DNA from 4 places in the Neptunicella sp. genome. Region 2 is predicted to be linked to each of the others. Evidence: predicted binding sites of a transcription regulator. Region 2 holds the regulator's gene; each other region holds the start of a gene.
What was found. Region 2 encodes sigma-54, which starts transcription at its own class of promoters, with help from an activator protein. Its sites were predicted from a motif close to GTTGGCACGNNNNTNGNNT; they were not measured.
Positions count from the first base shown of each region.

Region 1 (6,030 bases), on a different contig from region 2:
ATTCGATTACGTAATCTGTCGGTAAACGGCTGAGGACTTTTAGCACAAGCAATAAAGTACAGCCCCTGCACCTTCATATCACCATAAGGCATACTTTGGCACAACAATTCAATCGGCTGACCTTGTGCATTTTGCATTGTTATTTTTTTAGCATGGGAAAAAGGCGCTTGGTTATGAGTCGAAAACGGCATATTTTCAGCTTTAGTACGCCCCATAATTTGTTCTTGTTCAACAACTGGCAGACGATTCCACTTTTCCAGATTATGTTGATAACGTTGCACATGAATATAGCTACCACCGGTAAACTCCGGATCTTCGTCGCCGACAATCGCAACATCAAACTTTTTCATCCCTCTGGGATTATCTGCCGCATCAACAAAGCCAGTCAGATCACGTCCATCCAGAAAACGAAACCCCTTAACCTGTTCAACTAATTCAACATCAGATTCCAACAACGCGCACACTTCAATACCAATGGCATGGCAAATATCTGCCCGATCAGCACGAATTTGAATAAACAGATCAAACGGCACGACAGGGGCACTGCGGTCATATTCAGAAAAATCCGGAAATGGTGCGAGTTGTTTAGGCAAGATCCCGGGAAACAATTCCATCCAATAATTACTGCCAACGGCAATCACTCCGGATACCATTCCTTCGTAGTGTTCTTCATCATAATGTTCAAAAATTTCCAGCATAATTGCCAGTTTTTCACGAATAATGGCTTCTTTGCCCTCCTCCACATTAAACATTAAAAATAACCCGTGGAGGTTAGGTTCGGCACAGATTCCTTTTTGTGGCTGTGACATTTGCCGCTTACCTTTATTAACCATGATGCTGGCTAATATACATCAGCCAGGTAAAAATAAGAACGAAGTAGACAAAAACGGATACAGAACTGACTCATTTTCTGACAATAAAAAACCCCGACAAAGACGGGGCTTAACAACGTTAATGTATCTTACTCCACGCGCCTGTTCCCGACGCTTTGCGGAGCACTCCATCCTTGGAGTTGGTGTAACTTGATACTATGATTTTACGGTGAAGTCAGGATAGGCTTCTAAACCACATTCACTCATATCCACACCTTCATATTCTTCTTCTTCTGAGACACGGATACCGATTGCAGCTTTGATAATCGCCCATACAATCAGGCTGACAACAAAGACCCATACGAAGATCGTCAATGCACCGATAATTTGACCACTAAAAGAAACTTCAGCATTGGTCACAGGGACTAACAACAGACCTAATAATCCCACCACACCATGGACTGAAATAGCGCCTACTGGATCATCGATTTTCAATTTATCCAAAGCTAGGATACTGAAGACCACTAACACACCACCGATAACACCAAATAAAGTAGCTTGTAATGGTGTTGGAGTTGATGGTTCTGCAGTAATAGCCACTAATCCTGCCAATGCGCCGTTAAGTGCCATGGTCAGATCGGCTTTACCAAACATAAAACGAGCGACAATCAGAGCACCAATCAAACCACCGGCAGCCGCCGCATTAGTGTTCATAAACACAACGGCAACGGAGTTGGCGCTTTCTACGCTTGCAGTCGCTAAAACCGAACCACCGTTAAAACCAAACCATCCTAACCACAGAATAAAGGTACCTAATGTTGCCATTGGTAAGTTAGCACCAGGGATCGCATTTACTCGACCATCAGCGGTATATTTACCTTTACGTGCCCCCAGCAGCAGCACACCGGCTAACGCGGCTGACGCACCCGCCATATGCACAATACCTGAACCAGCAAAGTCAGAGAAACCTAAGTCGCCAAGGGTGTATAAACCGAATACAGACTCACCACCCCACGTCCAGGCACCTTCCATTGGATAGATAAATGCCGTCATCACGATTGCAAAGGCAAAAAATGCCCATAGTTTCATGCGCTCAGCAACAGCACCGGAAACAATTGACATAGCGGTTGCCACAAATACAACCTGGAAGTAAAAGTCAGCCGCCGGCGCATAAGTCGCAGGATCTTCTGCTACTCCTGTCGCACCGTCAGACATAATTCCACTTAAGAACCAGGTAAAGTCGTCACCGCCATACATAATGGAGTAACCACAAATCATATACATGGTACAAGCGATTGCATATAACGAGATGTTTTTGGTTAATATTTCAGTTGTATTTTTAGCTCGGACTAACCCAGCTTCCAGCATGGCAAAACCCGCTGCCATCCACATAACCAACGCACCACAAACTAAAAAGTAAAAGGTATCGAGGGCATATTGTAATTCAAAGATTGGTTCCATTTTGCACTCTCCCCTTAAATTGCGTCGTTGTCTGTTTCACCAGTTCGAATACGAACCGCGTGTTCCAGATCATAAACAAATACTTTACCGTCACCGATTTTTCCGGTTTTGGCGGCACCAATAATGGCTTCAACCAAGCGATCTACCTGATCATCTTGCACTGCCACATCCAACTTCACTTTAGGTAGAAAATCCACCTGATATTCAGCCCCACGATACAATTCAGTATGTCCTTTCTGACGACCGAAACCTTTTACCTCTGTCACCGTCAATCCGTCGATGCCGATTTCAGAGATGGCTTCACGTACATCATCAAGCTTAAAAGGCTTTATGATGGCACTTATTAACTTCATCTTTGTTGCTCCTATATGGTTTTATTATATTTTTCACCTGTCTACGTAAAACCATTACAATCAACATGCCAATATTTTTTACCTTAAATATCAATAACTTAAATTAATCATTGCCATTAGGGATGGTAATTTTGCACTCAGAATGAGCAGAATTTTAGGTAAAATGCACCATGCTGGTGCTAGTGAAAGATAAGCGGACTTTAATTCGCGCTATCCCATATTTTTAAGGTATTTAAAATAGTTTCTACTGCGGCTTGATAAAACAGAGGATTGATATTGTCTATATCATCGTGCTCGGTATGGTAATAGCGATGATCGTTGACACCAAAGTATAAAAAAGGAATACCCTGTTGGTCGAAAACCCGGTGATCACTGGACTTACGCCAATTAATCCGCTGACCATTATATCCTCTGCTCACCCCTTCATGACCTCGTTTAAGACAAACACCCGCTTGCGCCAGACTCAATTCAACAATAGAGTCTAATTGTGGGTACGCTTTTGCACCGGCTAAATAGAGAGCCTGTTTGGATCCCGGATAAGCAATCATATCCATATTTACATTCAATTTAATATTACCTAACGCTACTGGTGGTGATTTGATAAAGGCAGTTGCACCATAAAAGCCTTTTTCTTCACCATCGGTCGCCAAAAAGATAACCGAATGACGTAAACGCTTTTCCCGTATTCCGTTGGCCAGTGCCAATAACCCCGCTACGCCTGAGGCATTATCATCAGCACCGTTATAAATTTTACCGCGCTGCTTACCTAAGTGATCATAATGCGCACTGATCACAATATATTGTTGTGGATACTGCTGCCCCTTTAACCAACCGATAACATTAGCTCCTTGCACGCTGCCGATAAGATATTCATGGGTAAAAATTTGCATATACTGGAGATGAAACTGACTAAGACCCATTTGCTGAAAACGCTGGCTCAAAAACTGCTGTGCACGCTGATTATGCCCGAGTTCCCGTCCCTGCATTTCATCGGATGAAAGAATTTGTAGATCACGCCATAATTGCTGACCATCAACCGTTTGGACAATAACGGGCTGCTGACAATTTGCCATTGCAGCAAAATTCATGCACCAAACAATGACCAGCAATAAAATTTTTATAAGCCCTCCTCTAACTTCGACTAAGCAAATCTAGTTTGCCCTGATAACGATTCTGCATAGTTTCATTAATGGAGTTACGTTTAGCCTGTTTTAAATATTTTTTACTTTGCTCGGTATCCCCTAACTGATAATAAGCTTTGGCTAAACCAAAATAGAATTCATCTACTTTTCTATTTATTCGTAATGCCTTTTTATAGTGATCGATGGCCAGATCCCAATGCCCTTTGTCGTATTCTTCTTCACCTAAAATAAAATGATAATAGGGATTAGATTGTCTTTTATTGTCGAGCATTTGATATAGCTCAGCAGCTTGCTGATGTTGGCCTTCAAAGGACTTAAGAACAGCCAAATTTTCCAAACTATTCAAATTATCATCATCTAGGTTAAGTGCATGTAAGTAGACCGCTTCTGCCCAGTCAAAATGGTGCTTATAGCGATATAGAATGCCTAAATTTCCCCATGCCGAAACAAAAGCAGGATCAAGGGTTAACGCCTGTTTAAAGTAGGCATAAGCGAGATTCAACTTGCCCAATATCAATGCATCAGCCCCCTTATTGTTATAAAACATTGCCATAATCTGTGCCTTACTCATGGGGATTTTTGCAAAGTGTTGACTTGACACATTACGATTAAAATCCACTTCGACAGCCTCAGAGCCAAATGTCAACGCAGCTCGATCAGCAGGATCTTCTTTCGGTTTTATTTTCAAATTGATATGTCCATTTAATAAGCTGTGACCATCACGTCTAACCCAGTATTCCGGGATTTTAATTTTTTGAAATATCACGTCCAACCCCGCATATTGGGCCATCGAATAGGCTAAAATTGTCATCGATAAACAGTTAGCTTGCTGACTTAAGAACGTTTGACTCGCGGTGGTGTTAGCATCATTGGCATAAATCAGGTTTAAGTTAGATTTATCAAAAAAGGAATCGGCTAAGACTTTTATACGTTTAGCAGAGCCGTGCACAGGAAATATATGCTCATCCATATATTTTTTTATCTCATCGGACAGGTAAAAAATCTGCTCTTCAGTTTCAATTTTTTGTTGGCGGTAGTTCGCAAAGGCTTGATCATTAAATAAATTAGTAGGCTCAACCAATGTAGAGGAATGGTTGGCGCAGGCAGAAAGACCAAACAACGTGATCAGGATGATAAATATTTTATCCAACATAATGCCCCCATAAACGGCATGAGCAATATAATAAACTGTAGTATTAGCCAGCAAATGGTCAAGCATTTTTGCCCCATACCTCCCTCGATTCATCACTCCCAATTCATACGCACATAACTGCGTATTAACATCCTGATAAAATTTATAATTATTTTTAATTCAAATCAGAATTGAATATGAAAACGTAAAACTTAGTATCATTCCTCTTGTAAACGTTTTCATGATAATGTAAATTTTTATAACATCCTCCATCAAATGACGTTTTAGCATGACACCAGAACAATTTAAGGACGAATTACAAAGTGAAGTGCGGCGCACTATTTTGCCTTATTGGATGTTTAAAGCCTGCGATATGGAAAACGGTGGCTATTGGGGCAGTATTGGTGCAGATGGCAAGGTTGATAAGTCGGCCACCAAAGGTTCGATTTTGCATTGTCGCATTATGTGGAGTTTTAGCGCAGCGTATGGCGTATTTAACGATGTGGCCCTACTCAATCATGCCGATAGAGCCAAGAATTTTATACACACACATTTGATTCAAGCAGATAACCATCGATTGGGATGGCATAGTCAAAACTTAAAATCTTTCAACAGTCTAGATGACGAATGTATAGCCCAAGCCTATTGGCTGTATGCCTTAAGTGAATACGACATGCAAATTAACCAAGGCGCATGCTCGGAAGTCACGCTAACTGCGTGGTTTAATTTACACCTGCTGTTTAAAGGAAAAACTTTTGATGTCTCGAACAGTGAAACCGGTTACACTTGGCGAACTTGGTTACATATTATTGAGGCATTAGATAAATTTGCGGCTTTAAGTTTTCGACCGGATGTAAAAGATTGCCTGACTGAGTTGTTAGACAACACTATGCTGCTACTCAAGCAACATGACCAGTTAGAGCTCAATGTTCCGCACTTATGTGCCTCATCCTGGTTATTAATGAAGTGGATAAAAAATTGGCAACCGGAACATCAAGCCGACGCGATTACCCTAGCTTGTTCCATTCTGGATAGTGCAATCGCAAAAGGCTTGAGCCACAACGATGGATTTTGTTTAACCCAGCAGGATAAGAATCAATACGGTTGGGTACAAGCGGAAGCCATGCTGG
Region 1 is NZ_JBLWWF010000003.1:148,158-154,187, reverse strand. Features, by position in the region: gene ACTD55_RS03400 (Dyp-type peroxidase) at 1-809, opposite strand, end outside; gene ACTD55_RS03395 (ammonium transporter) at 1,029-2,273, opposite strand; gene glnK (P-II family nitrogen regulator) at 2,288-2,626, opposite strand; gene ACTD55_RS03385 (M20/M25/M40 family metallo-hydrolase) at 2,827-3,699, opposite strand; gene ACTD55_RS03380 (tetratricopeptide repeat protein) at 3,758-4,987, opposite strand; gene ACTD55_RS03375 (AGE family epimerase/isomerase) at 5,190-6,030, shown strand, end outside.
Region 1: glnK (P-II family nitrogen regulator) is a predicted target of sigma-54. The motif match lies at 2,681-2,699, and genes of this name have one in related genera.

Region 2 (6,030 bases):
TTGCTGGATGGTCACTTGCGCATCAAATTGATTGGCAAGTTTAGCTAATTGAGTGGCCGCGCGGGCATGTAATCCTAATTTATTCTGGATCACCAGAGATTTTTCAATTCGGTTCATTTACAGCATTACCTAATCAAGGAGTGCGATTGAGTTCACGATGACGGATTTGTACATCTGGGTGAGTATTACGGATGTTATTACACAAAGCTTCTGCCACATACACTGAACGGTGTTGGCCACCGGTACAACCAATTGCAATTGTTACGTAACTGCGGTTGTTCCGCTCTAAGTGGGGAAGCCAGGTGGTAATCAAATTTTGTATTTGCCAGATGAATTTAGTCACAATAGGTTGTGCACCAAGAAAATTCTGTACGGCGCTGTCTAATCCGGTCAGGTGTTTCAAATCCGGTTCCCAGTGAGGATTGGGCAAAAAACGTGAGTCGAATACATAATCAGCGTCTTTGGAAATGCCATGTTTAAATCCGAATGACTCAAATACAATGACTAAACGAGAGCTTTTTTTACCCAATATCCTTTCACGGACCAATTCAGCTAGCTGATGCACGGACAGTTCGCCGGTATCCAGATACAAATCAGCACGTTCAATGATGGGAGCCAACAGTTTAGTTTCTGCCATGATGGCTTCACTAAGGGATTTATTATGTCGGGATAAGGGATGTAAACGACGAGTTTCGCTAAAGCGTTTAATTAATACATCGTCACTGGCATCCAGATAGACAATATTCATATCCCAGCTATCGGGCAGATAATTGAGAATTTCGACTAATTCATCGGGATCTTTGGGTAGGTTACGCACATCAATACTGACTGCGACCTGATCATATTCATCCACCACGGTGTGAGTCAGGGTGGGGAGTAAGTTAACCGGCAGATTATCAACACAGTAATAGCCGAGATCTTCCAATACCCTTAACGCAATAGATTTTCCCGAGCCTGAACGTCCGCTGATAATCATCAGCTTCATATTATCGCCTCATAAAGTTCATGATTGCTTTCGGCCTGACGTATTTGTTTGAGAATATCTTTATCGCTTAATTTACCGGCGATGGTAGCCAACGTTTGTAAATGTCCTTGAGCTTGATCCGCGGGTACCAGTAGAGCAAAGAATATATCCACCGGTTTGTTATCAATTGCATCAAAGCTAATTGGTGTTTGGCAAGTAACTAAAATTCCCAGTACTTTATCCAGTTCAGCCAGTCGCCCATGGGGCAGGGCAATGCCATTACCAATACCGGTACTGCCCATTTTCTCTCGGGATAACAGACTTTCGAGTATTTGATCCGAACTCAATTGCGGCAATGCTTGGTGAGCAATATTGCTGATGGTTTCCAAAATACGTTTTTTACTGGAATCTTCGGCTGCACAAACTGTGCAGCCGGGAGTGAGTATATTTTTAATTTCCATTAATTATTACTGCTTTTACTGAGTCATTTAATATGGATTAATGCCGACTGACTTTTTCCTTATGCTTAATCACCTGTCGATCAAGCTTGTCAATTAAATTGTCTATTGCTGCATACATATCATTACGCTCTGAGGTAGCAAAGACTTCAGCACCATGTAGATGTAACGTCGCTTCGGCTTTTTGATTGAGCTTTTCGACGTTAAGTATTACATGGACGTTATTGATATGATCGAAATGTCTTTCCAGTTTGGTAAATTTATTATCTACGTAATCACGTAGTGAGTCTGTAATTTCGACATGGTGGCCAGTCAGGTTGATTTGCATATCGCGACTTCCTTAAATTTGACGTTCAAGCTGCTCCGTTAAAGCAGACTTTTACGTTGGTTAGACGGTGGAATCATTAATGATTCGCGGTATTTTGCAATGGTTCGCCGAGCAACCATAATACCTTGATCGGCCAACAATTGCGCAATCTTACTATCACTCAGAGGTTTACTTTGTGTTTCTGCCGCAACCAGCTTTTTAATTAATGCCCGTATTGCAGTGGACGAACACTCACCGCCATTTTCAGTGGCGACATGGCTGGAGAAGAAATACTTCAGTTCATAAATCCCTCTGGGGGTATGCATATATTTCTGTGTGGTGACACGGGAAATGGTTGATTCATGCATATCCACCATTTCTGCGACATCATTTAACACCATTGGTTTCATCGCTTCAGGACCATATTCAAAAAATCCCTGTTGCTGCTGCACAATACAGTTGGACACTTTGAGCAGAGTTTCGTTGCGACTTTGCAGACTTTTAATAAACCACTTGGCTTCTTGCATGTGTGAGCGAATAAACTGACTGTCGCTGGTATTTTTGACACTGCGACTCATGGCCGCATATTGCTGATTGATATTGAGTTTGGGAAGACTATCGGGATTCAGTTCGACAACCCAGCGGCCATTCTTTTTCATCACCGATACGTCCGGTATCACATATTCTGGCTCAGTGGTAATTAAGGCATTGCCGGGACGTGGATTAAGGGTCTGAATTAATCGTATGGTTTCCCGCAGTTGTTCTTCATTTAGGCGCGCCTTGCGCATCAGAGTGCGATAATCCTTACTGGCCAGTAAATCCATGTATTGGGTAATTAGCAGTTTGGCTTCTTCTAGCCAGGGGGTGTCAGCGGCAAACTGGTTAAGCTGTACCATCAAACATTCGGCCGGTGTTCGTGATCCAACACCAACAGGATCGAACATTTGCACCCGTTTTAATACGCAATTCACTTCGTCAATGTCGACTTCTTCATTATCGAGACTATTCAGAATATCTTCAGTAGACACGGTGAGATAACCGGATTCATCAATAGAATCAATAATGGCAGTGGCAATCGCGATATCTGTTTCACTGAAGTGGGTCAGGCGCATTTGCCATAATAAATGTTCTTGAATGTTGTCGGTGGTTTCACCCTGATAAATTTGTTCATCATCACCACCGCTAATGGGAGCGGCTGGCGCCGAGGATGCACTGTAATATTCATCCCAGGTTGAATCGATAGGTAATTCGTCGGGTAATTCATTTTTCTCTAGAGCATCACCAGACTCAATACTGTCACTGGCTTCATAGTCATTATCTGAATCTTTGTTTTCGTTTTCGGGGAAGTCCTGATTATCTTCTGCTTCCAATAGTGGATTGGCATCCAAGGCTTCCTGAATTTCCTGCTGAAGATCGATGGTCGACAATTGCAACAGCCGGATGGCTTGCTGCAACTGCGGTGTCATGGTCAGTTGTTGGCTAAATTTTAATTGTAATGAGGGCTTCATTTACGTCTTGTCGTGTCCCGTTAATTCAAAAACCAGCTAAGGCTGTTACATTGCTAATGGTTGATGTTTTGTTTGCTAACTATAGCTTGAATTGCTCGCCCAGGTATACATCCCTTACTTGTTGATTACTTAGCACCTGTTCGGCATTGCCTTGGGCAATTAATTCTCCATGACTAACGATATAGGCGGTTTCGCACACATCAAGGGTCTCACGAACATTGTGATCGGTGATTAACACGCCAATCCCCCGGTCTTTGAGGTGATTGATAATTTTCTTTATATCGGTCACAGAAATAGGATCGACGCCCGCAAAGGGTTCGTCAAGCAAAATAAATTCCGGATCGGCAGATAATGCGCGGGCAATTTCTACCCGTCGCCGTTCGCCACCCGACAAACTCATACCAAGACTATTACGAATATGATTAATGTTGAACTCATCCAACAGGGCGTCTGCATGCTCTTCGCGCTCAGCCTTACTCAGATCTTTACGAGTTTCTAGAATCGCCATCAAGTTCTGCCATACCGTCAATTTACGAAAAATCGATGACTCTTGCGGTAAATATCCAATACCTTTGCGGGCACGAACATGCATAGGTTGCAAAGTCAGCTCCTGATCATCAATAAAAATTTGACCTTTATCGATAGGAACCAAGCCGACAATCATATAGAAGGTGGTCGTTTTACCTGCCCCATTTGGCCCTAATAATCCAACAATTTGGCCAGTAGAGACTTGTAAACTCACATCGGTTACCACCTGACGGGATTTGTAGGATTTGGCTAAATGGGTGGCTTTAAGGGTTGCCATCTTATTTTTCCTGTGTGCCGGGTTGATAGATAGTGATCGTGCGTCCATCGTCATCGTTACTGCCGTTGGCACTAAATTGTTCATTTTCCATATCGAACTCAATAAATTCGGCCTTAACCATACTGTTTTGTAAGTGCAGTTCGGCATTGGTGGTAAGCGTTAATACCCGTTCGCCCAGGGTATATTTGATTTCGTTGGCTAAGGCTTTAATCATACTGCCATCATCAGACTTTTGCTGATAGCTGGCGGGATTGCCACGAGCAATAAAAATTTCACTGCCAGGACCATCTTTGGCTATCACATCCACCTCATCGGCATCAATCACCAAACTGCCTTGGGTAATATGTACATTACCACGGTAGAATCCGGATTTTTCGATGCCGTCTGCTTTGTTATTTTCAGATAATATTTCCAGTGGCTGCTTGAAATCAGCCTTATCAGCAAAAGCATGTAGGGGAACCAGCAGTAATGCCAGATAACCCGCTTTAATGGCTAAGGTTGGGTGAAAAAGTCGATTTAGCATGATTAAGTAGCTCAAAAGTTCGTTTATTTAAATTAGCGGTAAAACCAGTGCCTTGAACGACAAAGTTCTTGCCACTAATGGTTACCAACTGATCGGAAGAGAGGGTGTTGTTATTCAGGTCAATTTCAATGAAATCGGTTTTCATGGTTTGAATAAACCCTTCTTTATCGGTGCTTTGTAATACCACATTATCTTCTAAATGCAGTCGATTATCATCGTATAATGTACCTTCCACCGCGCTGACGTGCCAAGGACGCTCCTGTGCCGTGGTAAATATGGTGTATTGAGGTTGCTCAAATAAAGTAAAGCCAAGTAACTGGTAATGTTCCATATGCTCTGCATAAACCTGATGGTGAATTTCACCTTGTTTATCATACAACGTACTTTGCATTTTATTGGCTTGGTAATTGGGGCGCCAGGCTTCTTCGGTTTTATCTGTTGTTTGGGTAGGTGAATCGGTTAGCCAGTCTTCAAAATTAAGCACTAATACCAGTAAAAACAGTAAACATATACTGATCGACACTTTGCTCATGTGCTGCTTCCATGAATGTGATTTAGTTTTTTGTGTGCATGTAAAATTAAATCACAGACTTCGCGTACTGCGCCAAATCCACCGCGCAAGCTGGTAATATAGTCAGCTTGTTGACGAACGTATGGGTGACCATCCGCTACTGAAATGCGTATCCCTGCTTCATCAAACATGCCTAAATCTGGCATATCATCACCCATTGCTGCAATATGGTTGCTGTCCAATTTAAGCTTGTTTGCCAATGTTTGTAACGCGGGGCCTTTGTTTTCTTCACCCTGAATGATGTGCGTCACACCTAAACTGGTCATGCGTTGGGTAACAATATTGGATGAACGTCCAGTAATGACCGCAACTTGAATACCTAATTTTTGAATCGCTTTAACGCCATAGCCATCACGGGTATGAAAGGCTTTTAGTTCTTCACCATCATTACCTAAATAAATGCGCCCATCAGAAAATATGCCATCGACATCGCAAGCCAATAGTTTGATGCGGGCTAATTTAGTGATAAGTCGTGAGTCTATTTCACCGTAAAGCGTTGTGATTAGGGACATAGGTTAGTTACCATCCGATCAGTATTATCTGATAAAGCACAAACAATGCCAGTAACATGCCGCCCTGCCAACGATTAATTCGACGTTGTCCGCGAAAATTAAAGCTGAACAGGACGAGCAATAAAGTCAGTCCCAGCATGGCGTAGCTATCACGCCCCGCCGCGTTAGCATCAATAATTCCCGGCGCAATTAAGCCCGGCATGGCCAATACAGCAAGAATATTAAATATATTTGATCCGATAATATTGCCCAGTGCCATGTCATCTTCGCCTTTACGCATGCTTGCAACACTGGCGGCTAATTCCGGTAGGCTGGTGCCGATGGCGATAATAGTTAGGCCGATAACCAAATCACTCATCCCAAAAAATTTGGCAATATTGAC
Region 2 is NZ_JBLWWF010000001.1:8,104-14,133, forward strand. Features, by position in the region: gene ACTD55_RS00045 (HPr family phosphocarrier protein) at 1-117, opposite strand, end outside; gene rapZ (RNase adapter RapZ) at 134-985, opposite strand; gene ptsN (PTS IIA-like nitrogen regulatory protein PtsN) at 982-1,425, opposite strand; gene hpf (ribosome hibernation promoting factor) at 1,463-1,750, opposite strand; gene ACTD55_RS00065 (RNA polymerase factor sigma-54) at 1,789-3,237, opposite strand; gene lptB (LPS export ABC transporter ATP-binding protein) at 3,317-4,042, opposite strand; gene lptA (lipopolysaccharide transport periplasmic protein LptA) at 4,044-4,565, opposite strand; gene lptC (LPS export ABC transporter periplasmic protein LptC) at 4,528-5,097, opposite strand; gene kdsC (3-deoxy-manno-octulosonate-8-phosphatase KdsC) at 5,094-5,648, opposite strand; gene ACTD55_RS00090 (calcium/sodium antiporter) at 5,656-6,030, opposite strand, start outside.

Region 3 (6,030 bases), on a different contig from region 2:
CTACTGCTTACGCGTTAATCGGTTTTGCTACGGTACCTGTGGTGACTCGATTGTCGGCTCATGTCGGTAAAATTTCAGCGATGGTCATTTTATATTGGTTAACCGCAATAGGTGGCGTAGCCAAATGGTTTATTTTTACTCCAGGGGCGCCTTGGCTGATATTATTTGATGCGCTGTTTTGCACTGCGATCTGGACCGCCATGACGGTGATTATCCCATCCATGCTGGCCGATTTATGTGACGAAGATGAATGGCTTAATGGTGTCAGGCGCGAAGGGATGTTTGCCGCTATTCATAGCTGGACAATTCATTTGAGTGTGGCGGTGGCTTTGCTATTATCCGGTTTGAGTCTGAATGTGATTGATTTTAATGCCAATTTGCAAGATCAGCAGCCTGATAGCAGTATTTTATCGATGCGGGTTATTTTATCACTGGGAACAGTGGTTTTCAGTCTGCTGCCGCTGCTTGTTTTACGGTATTATAAAGTCGATGAACAGCGTAGCAATCAAACCCGACGTTTATTAGTGGAACGGGCTGAGATACGACAACCGCGATATATGAAAGGAAATGAAAACTGATGGCTACCATAAAAGATGTGGCACGGGTTGCCGGAGTATCGACGGCAACGGTTTCTCGTGTGATCCATGATGGCGGACAGGTCGGCGATGCATGTCGAGCTAGAGTAAAAAAGGTCATTGCGGAACTGGGTTATCGGCCAAATACTAACGCGCAGGCGTTAGTCAAAAAATCGGCCAATACCATTGGTGTGGTGACTCCCAAATTATCGATGTCCTTTTTTGGCAGTTTGGCCTGTGGAGTGGAAAAATCGGCGCGTGAAAATAACTACAAATTGCTGATGAGTAATTCTTTATATGAAACCAAGTCTGAACTGGATGCGATTGAGTCGTTGCGCGATCATAACTGCCGCGCGATTATTTTGCATAGTGAATATTCCGACGAAAAAACCTTGATCAAACTGGCCAAAGATTTACCGGGTTTGGTGTTGATTAATCGCTATATTCCACAAATTGCCAATCGTTGTGTGTGGCTGGACAATGTGACCGGTTCACGCAAGGCTACCGAACATTTGCTGGAAAAAGGCCATCAGCAGTTTGCCGTGATCACCAGTATTTATCAAAACCGCGATCCTGGCTCGCGTGTGCAAGGCATTAAAGAATGTTTGCAAGACAATGGCTTAGTGTTACCGGATCAGGCAATTGAAGAAGGAACCGCCAATATTGAAGGAGGCGAGCAGGCGGTTAAAGCCTTGCTGGGCAAAGGTCATAAATTTACTGCTTTGCTGGCCTATAACGATCTGATGGCGATTGGTGCGATGCATGCTTTATTTGATGCCGGTTTACGTGTGCCGGAAGATGTATCGGTAATCGGTTTTGATGATCTCAGTATCGCCCGCGCTTGCCGCCCGCGCTTGACCACTGTGCATTATCCGATTGAAGAAATGGCTAGCTATGCCACAAAACTGGCGATTGATCTTAGTGATCCCAATGCTAAACCGACCAGTAATACTCATTTATTTATCCCTGAATTGGTGGAGCGTAATTCGGTGAAATGCTTGATATAAAATGGCTTTCCCGCGAGGTTGTTGTCTTATGTTGCCACTGAATATTCTATAAAGGTTAAAAAGCGCATAAGAAAGTCGCTCAAAGCGGGTGCATCAAATCGCGTTTCTGTCTAGAATAGCGGCCAAATTTACTACTCCATTTTAGTTTTAACGAGGACGCCCGATGCTATCCAGAGACATGAATATTGCTGATTTTGACCCGGAATTATGGCAAGCCATTGAACAAGAAACCCAACGTCAGGAAGAGCATATCGAACTGATTGCCTCTGAAAACTATTGCAGTCCGCGCGTATTGGAAGCGCAAGGCACACAGTTAACCAACAAATATGCTGAAGGTTATCCGGGCAAACGCTATTACGGTGGTTGTGAGTATGTTGATGTCGCTGAAGCATTAGCCATTGAACGCGCTAAGGAATTGTTCGGTGCGGATTATGCGAACGTACAACCCCATTCTGGTTCACAGGCCAATAACGCGGTATTTCTGGCGTTGTTACAGCCCAACGATACGGTATTGGGTATGAGTCTGGCACACGGTGGCCACTTAACTCATGGTTCGCATGTGAATTTCTCGGGTAAAACCTATAATGCGGTACAGTATGGTTTGCACCCTGAAACAGGTGTGATTGATTACGATCAAGTCGAAGCGTTAGCCTTAGAGCACAAACCGAAAATGATCATCGGTGGCTTTTCGGCTTATTCCGGTATTGTGGATTGGGCTCGTTTCCGTGAAATTGCCGATAAAGTCGGTGCGTATTTATTTGTCGACATGGCTCACGTTGCCGGTCTGATTGCGGCTGGGGTTTATCCAAACCCGGTTCCTCATGCTCATGTGGTTACTACCACTACACATAAAACCTTAGCGGGACCACGCGGTGGTTTGATTGTATCAGCCTGTGGTGATGAAGATATTTATAAAAAGCTTAACAGCGCCGTGTTCCCGGGAAGCCAGGGCGGTCCGTTGTGTCATGTGATCGCGGCTAAAGCGGTTGCCTTCAAAGAAGCTTTGCAGCCAGAATTTAAAGCTTACCAACAGCAAGTTGTTGCCAATGCTAAAGCTATGGTGTCTGTGTTACAGGAGCGTGGCTATGATGTGGTCTCTGGTGGAACCGACAATCATTTATTCTTGCTCGATTTGATTAGCAAGGATATTACCGGTAAAGATGCTGACGCAGCGCTGGGTAATGCCAATATCACCGTCAACAAGAACTCGGTACCTAATGATCCGCGTTCTCCGTTTGTCACTAGTGGATTGCGTATTGGTTCTCCGGCTATTACTCGTCGTGGCTTTAAAGAAGAACAAGCCAAGCAGGTTGCCAGCTGGATTGCTGATGTACTGGACAATATGGGGGATGACTCAGTTATCGACCGGGTTAAATCTGAAGTATTGGCGTTGTGCAAAACCTTTCCGGTTTATGCCTAAGCATTAATCATTGTTAACAAATCAAAACGCGCCAACGGGCGCGTTTTTTTATCTCGATGAAAGAATGTGTGCTAAAACTTATCTTTAATTAAATGGGGCATTAAATTGGCGTAAAATTTGCTTTGTGCTGTTATTGATTAAAAAATCGTTTGCGGATCACGTTATGGCATACTCCATTAAATTAGTCACCCTTTGGCTGGCATCGACAATACTGATGAGCTGTTCCGTGCTCGACTTCACTTCCTATAATTCATCGACTGTATCACCAGAACCTTTGTGCGCTAATGATCAAGGCGAATTTTATCCTTGTCAGGACATGCCAACTCATATGTCCGCTCAAACGATTGACGCCCAACCGCCGGCTAGTTTGTTTAATACCGATGTGCATTTTCAATTATTGACGGAATACACTGAGCAAATGGCATCGGATATTCAAAATGATATGCAAGGACGGGATATTGACGGCCCTATTGTTGTGACTGCGTTTGTAGATATGGATGCGCCGCAACACAGCAGTAATCGCTTAGGGGATCAGTTAGCCGAAGCTTTTATTAATGATTTGCAGCAAATAGGTTTACCGGTCAGTGATTATAATTTGACTGGCATGCTTAACATGGATAAGCACAGTGGTTATTTGCATCCGCGAGATATTACCAGTATCAGTGATGATATGGATATTAATTACATCTTATCGGGAACCATGCTGCGCAACGAACGCGGTGTGGTGGTGAATGTGCGTTTAATCAATTATACCACTAAGCAAGTTGTAGCCTCGAATAGCAAATTACTGCCTAATTTCTTGATCGATAAATTGATGTAAAGGTTGATTGGTTGGTATCGCGGTAAGGTGATCAACGCAATTTAATAAACTGATTGGCGCACTAATTGCAAAGCACATTGCAATAGTGACTGCCATTAGCTAGTAACAATAACCGTTATATGTAGCTCATAATGTTGGTATGGATTAATAATGAAAAAGTGTCTGTTTTTATCTTTGTGGGGATGTTTATTGGCCGGATGTGCAAACCTGCCAATGTTTGCTGATGCTGAACAAACTCCGAAGACAACAAGCAATAATAGCTCAACGGTGCAACCGCAAAGTAATTCTATTCATTATTACGTCCGACAATTAACGGAACAATTGTTTGATACCGCAAATAACATCGATATTCAAAAGCGTGTTGCAGTGGGAACAATATTACCGGTCGCGTTAAACAGTGGCAAAAACTTGCCAGATGCAGGTAGTTTTGGTTTACAGGTGCAGGAAAGTTTGACTACGTTGTCTGCTCAAGCAGGATTAACCGTAGTTGAGTTTAAGACCATGCCGAACATTAATATCAAGCAAAACTATGATCAGATGTTGTCTAGACAACTTGAGCAACTAGATACGAAAATTAATGCTGATTATTTTTTAACAGGTACCTATAGCCAGCAACAGAATAGTCTGGTGTTAAATATTCGATTAATAGATATTAAGAGTAAAAGTATTATCGCTGCCGCTACAGACTATATGCCGACTAATACCATGTGGAGTCAATCCAAGGTGATCAGTCGTGACAACTCACTTTATCGCAGCGAATATTAGGAGCAGTACCATGAAGATTCAAATTATTGCTTTTCTCTTAATTGGCACCTTAAGTGGCTGTGCGGCTTTTCAGGGAGACGCTAAGTTAGCCAGTACGGCGAAACATAATCGCAGTGGCGTAATGGTTGATAAAAAAGGTGATAACCAAGTAGAACCGTCAGTTGAATCCGCTGCTGAACCTATTGATAGACCTTATCAGGCGAGTCTAGATTTTACGCAGCGTTACCAACAGAAGTTACGGGCCAATATGCCCAAAGATCCTCAAGCCAATTCAAATACCGTACTGTCATCCAAGAATATAAATGATTACGTGCGCGGCATGATGCAGGACTTAGTGGCTAATTTACAATATGTAAATCAGTCAACACCCATGGCGGTTACTAGCTTCGTTAATTTACAAAGCGACTTTGCCACCAGCAATGTAGTAGGTAATCAATTGGCCGAAAGTTTTGTACACGAAGTACATAAATTTGGTATTCCGGTGGTCGATTATAAAGCAACGGACTTTATTCGTGTTACCCCGCAAGGTGACTTCATATTAAGTCGTGATTTCTCAGAATTAAAAGCCAATTTACCCATAAAGTATGTACTTACAGGTACGCTCGTTGAACAGCAAGACGGTATGTTAGTCAATGTCCGGATTGTTGGTATTTCATCTAAAGCTGTTGTTGCTTCGGCACAGGGCTTCCTTCCTGCACAGATAGTTGATGCGCTGCTAAATCAATCGATTATTGATAATATTCAATTAGTTAAAGAATAAAGTTTGCAGCATTAACTAGTTGCTAACTGCCATTAATATTGCTTGATTCTGTTAAAACTATGTTAGATTGATTTCCGAGAGGCTAAATCTGGCTTGCAAAATGTGAGTTAGCTAGTTGTCTTAAGTAAATCGTTACATCTGCATATACTGACAGATAGTTGCTTATTGCTTAATGTTTGGCTAATAAGAATGCTACTAATAACGGATAATTCAGTATAGAAAAATTAATTTTCAGTCACTTATGCCGATAAACGTTAAGTAGCTTAATATCGACATGTTGTTGATCACTTACTATATATTTTTAGCTGTCGATATTTCTGCTTCATACCTTTTGATAAATCTAGGAGTGTTGTGATGCAACATATACTAAGTGTTAGAAAAACGCTGATTGCCAGTGCGTTACTGTTGGGAGGAGCTGGTCTTGCCAATGCCGCGTCAGAATCCTTTAATGTTACAGTAACGACGCTACCTGACTTGGTTTTAACGCAAGTACAAGCCCTGAGTTTTGGTACCAACGTATATATTGATGCAGGTGGTGTTTGTACGATGGATGCAGATATTCCAGGAGATACCGCTACCCAAACGAAGAGAGCGGTGGCAGTCACTGCCACCGGTTTTGGTGATTTAACCGGAGCTGGCTGTGTTAATGGTGTTGGAGCGGGCACACCAGGACTATATAAAAT
Region 3 is NZ_JBLWWF010000006.1:43,710-49,739, reverse strand. Features, by position in the region: gene ACTD55_RS06300 (MFS transporter) at 1-578, shown strand, start outside; gene ACTD55_RS06295 (LacI family DNA-binding transcriptional regulator) at 578-1,582, shown strand; gene glyA (serine hydroxymethyltransferase) at 1,746-3,002, shown strand; gene ACTD55_RS06285 (FlgO family outer membrane protein) at 3,166-3,822, shown strand; gene ACTD55_RS06280 (FlgO family outer membrane protein) at 3,973-4,587, shown strand; gene ACTD55_RS06275 (FlgO family outer membrane protein) at 4,598-5,347, shown strand; gene ACTD55_RS06270 (hypothetical protein) at 5,702-6,030, shown strand, end outside.
Region 3: ACTD55_RS06280 (FlgO family outer membrane protein) is a predicted target of sigma-54. The motif match lies at 3,875-3,893, and genes of this name have one in related genera.

Region 4 (6,030 bases), 350 kb from region 2:
TAATAAGCGGGTACCTTCTGCAAGCGCGCCAATACTGACATTAAACGCTCATCCAAAGGTTTATAGTCCGTATTAAGGATTACCCCAAATGCCCCCGCCACATTATAATTGGATGGATCCCATTGATCCGATTTAAACGTATCCCGATACCAGATCGTGGCTTCAATCTGATTTTTAATCAGCGCATAATCTGTTGCGTTGGATGGCGACAATCTGTTCAGATCGAACTGGTTTAATCTATCGAGTGTATTTTGCAGATAGCTGTTTTCTTGTTGCTGCTGCTCATCATCAGGAACCGTTAATACATCATCGAATTTGTAGTACCCCACATAGACCCCATAATCGGGATAAACTTGCCAGGTATCTTGCAAAAACTGGTTTTTAAACTGATCAAATTGGGCATTTTGATCAACCGTCGATGCCGTTGGCGTAGCGGATTCTGATGTAGTGGACGATGCTGGTGTTGGCGCTGGCTGACTACAAGCGAACAACAAACTACCAATCAGCACTGAAATAGCGGGTTTAAACATGGCTCATTCCCTATTGTTTTATTATTGTTATTAAACGTGACGATCTGAGCGGTTAATTCAGATTGCTTTCAAGACTAGCCTATTGCATCCCAATCGCCAAGATCCCTATTTACTGCTGGAATGAGAGGTCACAGAAAAAGAAATGATATAGCAGCGAGTATGGTGCTTCGAGTGCCAAGGCCAAGATATTGCTAATCAAACACTCTGTGATCTTGCTGCCTATGCGGTGATTAATTCTAATACAGATAAAAAAGCCGGCGAGTAAGCCGGCTAATCATTGCACTATAGTTCCTTGCAGAACGCTATTATGCTTTACGTCGTCTTGCCGCGCCTAGGCCCAACAAACCCGCTGCAAACATCAGGATTGAGGCAGGTTCTGGCACCTGAGCAGAACCGCCTTGACCAACAATGATTTGGATAGTAGTGCTGGCCAGTGCTTCCCCGCCATTACGCGAGTAAGCAGATAGAATAATATCATAGGTTCCATCAACGGTAGGATCTAAGCCGGCGTTAAACCAATGAGGCTGCCATGAATTTTGTGCTAGATTATTTTCCGAGATTAGCAATGCATATGATGCCGCATCTGTTGCATTTGTTCCTGCAGATTGTGCGGTAGTGTTATCACCAATATCATGATCAGCAAATGAAACATTAATTGGATCCCAAACAATAAAGTTGGTGCCTAAACTTGCATCACTATCCAAAGCCAACTCATACACTAAATCATTAAGATCATACTCTGTTTGGTCTTGATCACTAAAATCAGTATTAATTGACCATTCAAAACTCCATATCGCAACAGGCGAGCTTTGTGTTGGCGCAACACCAGCATCAAAACTATAAGTCCCATCACCATTACTATTAAAAGTATTTTCAGGCAAACCGGCATTATTAAAGCGAAGTTTGCCACGCAAACCAAGTTCAATACCATTGTTCTGATCAACAGTATATGAACCATTAATATTGCCACCGCCAAAAATAGCATTCATGGTTACATCAGCATCATACATTAGGGCTGCTGAAGCACTGCCGGTGAAGATGGTTGCTAAAGCAACCGCCGTTATAGCTATTTTATTTACTTGTTTCATCCACTTATTTCCTTTTGTAGTTATTCAACTAGAATCCACCCGAAGGTGTTTTGTTGGAATTACAGCGGATCAATCAATTTATATGCCATGACTAATAAAATGTTAATAATCAAAACGTTAAGTATAAAATATCGCTAGTCATCAATAAAACTGTAAATTTATCTGACACTTTATTGTTTAAATTATTATTTATATAAATGGCTACATGACGATTAAATCCAATAATTAAAATAACCCCAGCTGATCACTGGTCAGTTGTTCAAAGTCGATGCCAACAAAAGGCAAAATACCTTCTGCTATGGGACGGATTTGCCGGTCAATATAGTGATCATAATCAATCGGGCTTATAAGGTATTCCAGGGGTTCAGGGCCATTCAGGGTGATAACATAAGATACCCAGCCTTTATGCTGATACTTTAGACTTTTGCCTAATTGTTGATTTTTTTCATCTGCCAGTCGGGCGGCTTTAACATGGGGAGGAACGTTTTTAACGTACTTTTCCAGTCGTTGACGCAGACGTTTTCGATACACCAGCGAATCGTCATAGTGACCTGCCCTTATCCCGTCAACCATGGTTCGTAAATAGGTTTTAACATCTTCACCGGCAAACACCATGGCATAGAGTCTGGTTTGAAATTGTTTGGCAATGTCTGTCCAGTCGGAGCGAACCGTTTCGAGCCCTTTAAACACCAGTTCATCGCCTTGTTTTCCCGCTTTAATTCCGGCATAACGTTTTTTACTGCCCAATTCCGAACCACGAATAGTGGGCATTAAAAAGTGTTTAAAATGAGTTTCGAATTCAATTTCCAAATCACAATCCAACTCAAACTCGTCGGCAATCTTTTGTTGCCATTGTTGGTTGATTTGCGTTTGCAATTGCTTGCCGGTTTGGTGCGCCTGTTCCTCGCTCAAATCGCCTTCCAGCCACACAAAAGTCGAATCGGTATCGCCATAAATAACCTGATGCCCAGCTTCCCGGATCCATTGTGCCGTGGTCTGCATAATCTCATGCCCACGCAAGGTAATAGAACTGGCTAAACGCGTATCATAAAAACAGCAGCCGCCAGAACCAAGTACACCATAAAATGAATTCATTAATATTTTTATCGCTTGAGAACGAGCCGCATCATGATTGCGTTTGGCTTCATCACGCTGTTGCCACAATGAGGTAATAATATCCGGTAAAAAGTGTTTATCGCGGCTAAATTGCGCCCCGCGGAATCCGGGAATGGCATTGTCCGGTGATTTTAAACCTTCGATCAAGCCAAGCGGATCGATTTTGAACGTCCGGATTATTGATGGATATAGACTTTTAAAATCCAATACCAGTACATTTTTATATAAACCCGGTCTGGATTCCATCACATACCCACCCGGGCTGGCCAAGCCGCCATTAGCCGGACGATTAGGCGAAATATAGCCAGCTCGATGTAGCTTGGGTAAATACACATTAGTAAACGCCGCAACAGAACCCCCCATTCTGTCCAGCTCCAAGCCGGTTAATTGACTACGCAAAGTAAGAAAGTCTAATAGCTTTGTGTGCTCGAAAATTTCGTTTACCAGCACACAGTCCTGCAAATTATACTCGGCCAATTTGACTTTATTATGCTGAAAGTCATACGTAATTTGCGCCAGCCGGTTATCCACATCCTCCGTCTTTTTGCCCTTGCCTAACAGAGCTTGCGCCACAGACTCAAGACTAAAACTGTCAAACTGGTAGGTCGCGGTTTTCAAGGCATCGATACCATCTACCACCACCCGTCCGGGAATGGTGATATACCCCTGATTGGTTTCACTTTTGGCATCTCGCCAGGTGGCAATGCTGTGCTCTCGACCAAGACTTAAAGGGATGCCGTTTACTTGGGCTCGTTTGAGCAAAAGCTGGAAATCAAAATTAACTACATTCCAGCCAAGTATAATATCGGGGTCATAGTGATGAATTGCATCAATCATGGCACGTAATAAGCCAGATTCATCGGCTACCCAACAGATCCAGTCAGGACCAGCTTGGGCATCACCGATAATAATCACTTGTTGCCAATCCGCGCCTGCTAATCCGACCGAGTACAAATGTCCCTGCTCACTGCATTCTATGTCCAGTGATAATACCTTGTAGTTGGGACGATAAGTTGAAGGTTTTAAGCGCGCCTGCTGGTAGGTTACAGATGCCTGTTGAGCGGATTTAACTGGCAATGGAATTCCGCTAAAGGCAGCGCTGCCATAAATAAAGCGTTCCATTAAAAAGCGATCGGCTAAACGAATATCATCTTCATAACGGGTAATGCCTGCCGCTTTTAACAAATCTTTAGCGGCAAACAGATATTTGGCACTGGTAAAATATAATCCGGATACGGCTTGATGATGAAAAGTCGTTAAGGCTAATGACTTAAACTCACATTGAATTTTAACCTCGGCAAGTAATGCTTGCGCTTTAGTCACATCGCTTTGATGAATAAAAAACGTAAATGTTTGCGCGGGTGTTACTAGTTTTACCGGCCCGGCTTGGGTAGTTAACCAAAACTCCAGCTGTGTTTTACCAGCTCGTTCAACTTGATGGCGAGTTAAAATAAACCCTTCGGCAGTGTGTGGCAAAAATGTTGAGATCCAATAATGAGTATGCTGTTAATGTAACACAATGACGCTCGCGTGACTGTTACCACCGATGAGAATTACTGACACAATTCAGTTAATGAGCGAATTGTTGTGACTTGATCAATAGGGGCAGAATGACCTTGTGGACAGTACCATATAGTCTGCATACCGACGGCCAACGCGGGTAAAATGTCTTTATCCCAACTATCTCCAACCATACATAGTTGTGCGGCGGGTTTACCTAAGCGGCGCATAATCTCGGGTAAAAACGCTGGAGCACCTTTAGCAATACCTATACTGGCTGGGCAAAAGTACCCCCGGATATATTGCGCCATATCGACTCGTTGCAGGGCCTTTTGAATATCCTGAGCAGATGAATCCTGGGCGCCAGAGGCCACATAAAGTGTATGTGTAATCGCGAGGTGAGCTAACGTTTGTCTGGCACCTGCAACCGCTTCGACAGATTCCCAGTCACACATTTTACCGGGGAGATCAGGGCTATCGACCATTAGGGTATTCCCCCAATCAAATAAATAAACCACCGAAGTTATTCACTGTCATGTAAAATATGAGTGGGTTTGCCATCAATGCTGTGCTGGTTCTTTTTCTGCCAATAACTTTTAATCCCCTCCTCACCCTGCTTGTTTGCCCAGTCTTTAAGCTGCTCACGTTCTTCCACATAATCAAAAAAAGGCACGGCCATACCACAGGAGGTTTGTACCAGATCCACCTGCAAATCAAATATCTGGCGGGCGCCAGGTATGGCGGGAAATAATCCAAATAACTCATGCCACTCACTATCATGCTGATGTATGACACGGGCTTGGCCATATAACCGCAAGATCATCGGCGCTCCTTCAAAAGCGGTGAACATAATGGTCATACGCGGATTTTCCTGCACATGACAGGCCGTTTCATTGCCACTACCGGTGACATTCAACCATATCACCCGATTAGGACTAAGCACTCGCAATGAGTCCATCCCTTTAGGCGAAAGGTTGACCCGGCTATCCGCAGTTGCCGTCGCCACAAAAAATATTTTTTGCGCCTGAATGAATTGCGTTAATTTAGTGGAAATCTGATTGAATTGCTGTCCCATAACACGCTCACTTAAACGGGTAATAAATGTTGACTCGTATTCGGCATAAAAATTTCCACTCGATTACGACCATGTAGTTTAGCCTGATACAGTGCGTTATCGGCTTGTGTCATTAACTCTTCTATACATGATTGGTCTTGATACATGGCTAAACCACAGGAAATAGACACCATCAACCCATCAGCTTCAATACTTGCTGCCATCGCTTGCACTTGATGACTTAAACTGTGCAGCAAACTTTCTGCTGAAGGCTGTTCTGTGTGCGGCAAGGCGATGAGGAATTCTTCCCCGCCAATGCGGCCTATAACGTCAGTATGGCGGAAGGTCGCCAAGCATAGTTGCCCAAATCCTTGCAGCACTTTATCACCTATGGCATGGCCAAATTTATCATTAATCTGTTTAAACAGATCTAAATCAATAATTACCACACACAATGGAAATTTATGGCGTTGGGCTAAATCAAATTGCAATTGCAACATTTCCAATGCCTTACGTCGATTAAGCAAACCGGTTAGGCCATCCACATTGGCTAAATGGATTAATCGACGTTTATTTTGTTGGTTACGATAAACCAATATCGCCAACAACAAGCAGATTAATAGCGCAAATCCAAACATCACCCATAAATTAATATATTGCCGCTGTTGTGCCGCCAGCGACATTTTTTGCAACTGGTTTTGCCGTTCAAGTAACTGGTTTTTTTGCTCTTTGGTTTCCAATT
Region 4 is NZ_JBLWWF010000001.1:356,877-362,906, reverse strand. Features, by position in the region: partial or broken gene ACTD55_RS01445 (DUF885 family protein) at 1-530, opposite strand, end outside; gene ACTD55_RS01440 (PEP-CTERM sorting domain-containing protein) at 836-1,618, opposite strand; gene ACTD55_RS01435 (DNA polymerase II) at 1,844-4,210, opposite strand; gene ACTD55_RS01430 (HAD family hydrolase) at 4,288-4,719, opposite strand; gene ACTD55_RS01425 (pyridoxamine 5'-phosphate oxidase family protein) at 4,758-5,309, opposite strand; gene ACTD55_RS01420 (diguanylate cyclase) at 5,321-6,030, opposite strand, start outside.
Region 4: ACTD55_RS01440 (PEP-CTERM sorting domain-containing protein) is a predicted target of sigma-54. The motif match lies at 1,690-1,708, and genes of this name have one in related genera.